One region of the Lysinibacillus sp. FJAT-14222 genome, then DNA from elsewhere that is predicted to be linked to it. Evidence: riboswitches for the same ligand, from Rfam matches in the RefSeq annotation. Region 1 holds a riboswitch; the other holds the start of a gene.
The links. A riboswitch is a leader RNA that binds a small molecule or an ion and turns the genes downstream of it on or off. The one in region 1 is predicted to bind FMN.

Region 1 (3,185 bases):
GGATTATGTCTCTACGATCATCTGTTTATGATGAAGATTTAACAGATGCAGTAGTGTTCCGTATTGGTTTGGCAAATCGTGATAAGGAAAGTGTGCCGATGACATATATCATTCCAAATGAACGAGTTGCTACTGATTTTGGGAAGAAAAAGCCTACAACATTACAAATGTATGAAAAGTATGCGCCTCAAATTGATGAGGAAGAAAAGGGTTTTACTAACTATCATCCATATAAGGGAGAGCTAAAGGAGAAGGACGATAAACTGGTTCATGTATTGCCGAAGAAAAATGACTATGATGTCGCGTCGGCAGATACTAGCGAATATAAAGGGACATTACAGGATACATTCTCAGATTCAGAGTATAAAGATATTGAGTTTGAAAATCAGGATGGTACAGCATACGAGTTTTCCAAGGAAGAAGAGTCAAGTAAGCCTATGGAATTAACAAGCTCAAATCATTTTAATTATTATTTATATAAAGATGAAAATGGAACTGAGTATTTATCGCCTGATTCTCGCAAAACTTATCCCACTGTAACAGAAGCTCTTACCGTTATGCGAAATAAAAATGATGATGTATACGTTCCGGTAGTACCTGAAAATATAACATACTCTGTGACTGAGGTAGCAGAAGGCGTTATTGTTACATTTAATGAGCCACTTGATTTAACGACAATGGATGCGGTTCGTGCAACTCAATTAATTGAAGCGATGATGCTCACTGCTGCAAGCTTTGATAAACAAATACGTCTAGACAATGTTGTACAGGAGAGCTGGGAAGGATTTGATTTAAAAAACTTTTTGCCAAAACCTGTGGGAGCCAATAAACAATATATGCCATAAATAGCATGATGCTAAATTTGGACAAATGGATGCATGGAATTTAATAAGTAAATTTTTGGAGCATTTTCGCCATTGTCTGTGCGTGAATGCTCCTTTTAGTTAATGGTGCTTTTAGCGAGTATCGGTAAATCATACAAATCTAATCGGATTTTTTTGAGCAAAGCTATTTACTTTTTCCTAATAATTCATTATAGTAAAGCTAGAAACAAAAAAATATTGATTCATCTTCGGGGCAGGGTGAAAATCCCGACCGGCGGTAATAGAGTTGTAAATCGCTAATGTTTCTTTTAAGATACATTGGCTCGAATGATTTACTAAAGACTCTTCAGCCCGCGACCTGTGCAAAGTTTTTTGCATGGCTGACTTGGTGCAATTCCAAGGCCGACAGTTAAAGTCTGGATGGGAGAAGATGGAGGTACGATCGTCATTCGTTGTTATGAATTTAGCTATATACGAGCGTTTTTTTCGGTGTGACTTCACACAGCTCTTGCTCAAAAATAGCTAAATAATGGCGTTTTTTAATCATGCCTATTCTCCCTTATGCTCTTTTGCATAAGGGTTTTTTCATGATAACAATTGATTAGGTCGTAACCTTTCTTCTTGCGAGATTGAATCAGCAAAGAGGAGAGAGTTTTCAATGAAGAAAAATGTCAAACTCCAATCATTTATTACGATTGGCATGCTGAGCAGTATTTCGTTTTTATTAATGCTTTTTAATTTCCCAATTCCGCCATTCCCGGCGTTTTTGGAAGTCGACTTCAGTGATATGCCAGCATTACTTGCAGCAATCACAATGGGGCCAGTAGCCGGTATTTTAGTAGAATTATTTAAAAATGTGTTGGACTGGATTTTCTCAGGCACGCCAACGGGAGTACCGGTAGGACATATCGCGAACTTTACAACAGGTATTTTATTTATCTTACCAGTTAGTTTTATTTTTAACCGCTTCAAAACAATTAATGGTCTTATCGGAGGTTTAGCTGTTGGAACAATCACAATGGCAGTAGGAATGAGCCTTCTAAACTATGCAGTATTTTTACCAATGTACACTTACTTTTTAGGTATGGAGCCTGTTGTAGGTGATTCACTATATAAAATGATCGTGGCTGGAATCTTGCCATTTAATATTGTGAAAGGTATTTTAATAACGGTCATCATGGCGTTACTATTCACAACAATGCGTAAATGGATTGATCATCAGCGTTCCATGTATTTAACAAAATAATTAGGATGAAACCTCGAGTAGTTAAGTGCTCGAGGTTTTTTTATGTGAGACGGATAGAATTGCGGAAACGACGGATAGAGTTGTCAAAGTGATGGATAGAATCATCGAAGTGACGGATAGGCCCGCCGAAGTGACGGGTAGAATCAACGAAAAGACGGATAGAACCGCATAATCGAAGTATAGAATCGTTAAAACGACAGTTAGAATTTATCTAGTCGAGCTTAGTATTTTCATGTAGAATAAGGAAGAGTTTAGAATGTTGAGGAGTTTGAAGAGATGAGTGAAAAAAAGAGTCAGTGGTCTAGTAAACTAGGCTTTATTTTAGCATCGGCAGGAGCTGCAATCGGACTAGGGGCAATTTGGAAGCTTCCGTATGTTACTGGACAAAGTGGTGGAGGAGCATTTTTCCTTATTTTTGTTCTATTTACATTGTTGATTGGTTTACCGATGCTTTTATCAGAATATGTTTTAGGTCGTGGTACACAGTCTGAGGCTGTGACTGCATATAAAAAAATTGCACCAACGAAAAAAGGCTGGGCATGGGTTGGCCGTATGGGCGTGCTTGGTTGTTTTTTATTGTTAACTTTTTACAGCGTTGTAGGAGGCTGGATTTTTATATATAGTGGCCTTGGTGTGACTGGGGCTGTTATTGATCCTGCTAATGATCCTAGTGAACTATTTGGAAAGATTATAGGAACGCCTTGGATTACACTACTAGGTTTAGGATTGTTTACGCTAGTAAATGTGCTAATCATTTCACTTGGCGTGCAAAATGGTATAGAGAAGGCCAATAAGTGGATGATGCCGTTATTATTTATCATGTTTATTGTGCTTGTTGTGCGGGCTTTAACATTAGATGGGGCAATGGAGGGGGTTAAATTCTTCTTGTGGCCTGACTTTTCGAATATAACTGGAAAGGCTATTTTAGAAGCGTTAGGGCAATCCTTCTTTGGCTTAGCGGTAGGGTTTTCTTGTCTTGTGACATACAGCTCATATTTAAAGAAAGATGTGAGCTTGCCTAACTCGGCGGGCTCCGTAGTCCTTCTTACTGTGCTTGTATCGTTTTTAGCAGGATTAGCGATTTTCCCAGTTGTATTTGCTTTTGGTTTAGAGCC
Region 2 (3,185 bases), on a different contig from region 1:
GATCATAAAATGCTTCGTTGTGATAAACGAAATAAACCGAAGCGATGAAGCAAATTACAATAAAGGTATAAAATATAACTTTTTTATAAGACTTTTTTTTCAAGATGTTTTGCATTAATAAAACCTCCAATGAGAGAAGGGAATCTAATCATGTTCGTAGCAAGTGCTATTGTTGAAGTTGCAACAAACAACGCCTCACACTAACACTACAAATTGTCATTGTCAAGCCGATCAAAAATAGCCATGTATAATGTAACGCTCTAATGGATTAGAGGTTCCTTATTTAAAATACCCCTTGAGAGCTAAATTATCGGTAAAAATAAAAATACCGGTAAAAATTTTTATTAAGAATTATCTGGATAACCTAATAAAATAGTGTTATCGTAAGAAATAGCTAAATAAAAATATCCTTCGGGGTCGGGTGAAATTCCCAATCGGCGGTGATGAAGCAATTCAAAGTCCGTGAGCGCAAGCTGATTTGGTGCAAATCCAAAACCGACAGTTATAGTCTGGATGGGAGAAGGGTAAAAGTATGAGCTTTTTAAATTCACTTGAGTTTATAAGGTTTATTTGAGTATGCTTTTATGTAAACTACTTCCCATCGTTTAAGTTGGGAAGTTTTTTTTATCTTTATTCAGTAGGTGTTTGGACACCCACTGAATAAAGATAAAGCCTCCGGACGCAATTACGCCAAGGCGAAATTGATTTATTTAGCTAACGAATTGAATAGCAGTAGTTCTTCGGGGTCGGGTGAAATTCCCAATCGGCGGTGATGAAGTAATTCAAAGTCCGTGAGCGCAAGCTGATTTGGTGCAAATCCAAAACCGACAGTGACAGTCTGGATGGGAGAAGAACGATGAGATGACAGCCTATGGAAAAATTTTGTATCCATGAGGTTTATTTGTTAACGTCTTATTTATATGAACTCCCAAACCCCTTTAATCAAAGGGGTTTTTTGTTTGAACGAAAATTTTTGATTGCTGGGAGGAGGTACAGAAGGATAGAACTGTCAAAATGACAGATAGAAATCCGAAAGCGAAGGTTAGAAACCTATAACAAGTGAATGGAACACTTCAAAGCGTAGGAAGCAGGTGAAAAAATGTTTACAGGGATTGTTGAGGATGTTGGTACCGTAAAAACCTTGCAAAACGATAAGGAAAGTATGAAAATTACTGTTATTTCTTCAAAAATGGTGGAGGATGTTAAGCTCGGGGATAGTATAGCAGTCAATGGTATTTGTTTAACAGTGACACATTTTAATGAACAGGAGCTAACAATGGATGTAATGCCTGAAACGGTGAGAGCAACAAATTTACAGCAGCTTGCTGTTGGAAATCCGGTAAATTTAGAGCGCGCCATGCCTGCTAGTGGACGGTTCGGTGGTCATTTTGTATCTGGACATGTAGACGGAGTAGGGAAAATATTGCGTAAGCGGCCATTAGCAAATGCAATCTATATTGATATTGAGCTATTAGAGGAGTTAACGAGCTACTGTATTCTAAAGGGCTCCATCACGATTGACGGTGCGAGCTTAACACTTTTTCATGTCGAGAAAAATAGTGTCACAGTATCACTGATACCCCACACTTACAAGGAAACAATTTTAGGTATGAAGAAAATTGGTGATCTCGTCAATGTAGAGACAGATTTAGTTGGAAAATACATTTTGCATCAACTTAAGCGTGGGCAGGAAACGCCGACCATTACAAGAGACTTCTTAGCGCAAAATGGGTTTTAACTTCTTTCAGCAGAAGTCAAAACATCCGCTGAAAGAAGTTAAAGCCTCCGGCGGATGTCACAGAATCGGAAAGGAGTTCGCATAGGATGTTAGCCTAAAATCACCGCATCCATGCGATAACGGCTAACTGACCTGCATCACGCAGGCCTAAGCACAAAGCCGATTTCGGACGCAATTATGCCGAGGCATAATTGATCTAATAACATATTACGAACAGGAGGTGGCGATATTGCTACATTCAATTGAAGAAGCAATAGAGGATTTAAAACAAGGTAAGATGATTGTTGTAGTGGATGATGAGGACCGAGAAAATGAAGGGGATTTACTAGCACTGGCGGAGTTTATGACACCTGAAACAATTAACTTTATGGCGACCTATGGAAGAGGTCTTATTTGTACGCCGATTTCACAGCAGCTCGCACAAAAATTAGCATTAAACCCTATGGTTAGTATCAATACAGATAATCATCAAACGGCATTTACCGTTAGCCTAGATCATGTGAACACAACGACAGGAATTAGCGCCTTTGAACGGGCGATGACTATAAAAAAAATGATAGAACCACAAGCAAAGGCTGAGGATTTTCGTAGACCAGGTCATGTATTTCCATTAATAGCAAAGGAAGATGGTGTATTAGAGCGTAGAGGACATACGGAAGCAACAATTGATTTGGCCAAGCTTTGTCACAGTATTCCCGCAGGCATTATTTGTGAAATTATGGGGGACAATGGCAAAATGCTACGCTTTCATGACCTTGTTAAATATGCAGCGCAACATCATTTAAAAATGATTTCAATTGAAGCATTGGCAACATATCGACGCCAACAAATAATAGAAGAAAACAAACTAACAATATGAAGGCTATCACCAAAAATTTGGGATGACATTTGTTAAAACGTACTCCATGTATATAAGTTGATTGGAGTGGAGACTGGGCAACTCCTTGGGGTTCAGCGTCACAGATGAGACCCTGGAGCGCAAGCGAGTAGGGAACGAAGGCTAAATGCATCACGTCCTGTGATAACGCCTTCGTGACCAATATCCTGCCACTGCCGCTTCGCTTTCGCGCAAAAAACATCCTGTCGCTGCCGCGCTTTCGCACAGAAAACTATTTGTTGCCCCGACACCCCCAGGAAAGCGCCCAGTCGGAACGGAAATCAACCCCACGTTATTGTGATTAGATAATATAAATTAGGAGAGATTAAAAATGGGTAAAACATTTGAAGCACAATTAATTGGTACGGATTTGAAAATAGCGGTAGTAGTAGGTCGTTTCAATGAATTTATTACAAGTAAATTATTAGACGGGGCGTTAGATGGTTTAAAGCGTCATGGTGTAGTTGAGGATTCTATCGATGTAGCATGGGTTCCTGGTGCATTTGAAGTTCCTTACATCGCTAAACAGTTGGCTGAAACAAAGAAGTATGACGCAATTATTGGATTAGG

Region 2: another riboswitch for FMN. It lies ahead of ribE (riboflavin synthase); the one in region 1 lies ahead of AN161_RS11065 (ECF transporter S component).

The regions. Positions count from the first base shown of each region.
Region 1 is NZ_LIYL01000021.1:302,069-305,253, forward strand. Features, by position in the region: gene AN161_RS11060 (hypothetical protein) at 1-845, shown strand, start outside; FMN riboswitch at 1,065-1,260, shown strand; gene AN161_RS11065 (ECF transporter S component) at 1,483-2,070, shown strand; gene AN161_RS11070 (sodium-dependent transporter) at 2,347-3,185, shown strand, end outside.
Region 2 is NZ_LIYL01000035.1:2,558-5,742, forward strand. Features, by position in the region: gene AN161_RS15845 (YibE/F family protein) at 1-115, opposite strand, end outside; FMN riboswitch at 404-529, shown strand; FMN riboswitch at 733-858, shown strand; gene ribE (riboflavin synthase) at 1,100-1,738, shown strand; gene ribB (3,4-dihydroxy-2-butanone-4-phosphate synthase) at 1,959-2,597, shown strand; gene ribE (6,7-dimethyl-8-ribityllumazine synthase) at 2,947-3,185, shown strand, end outside.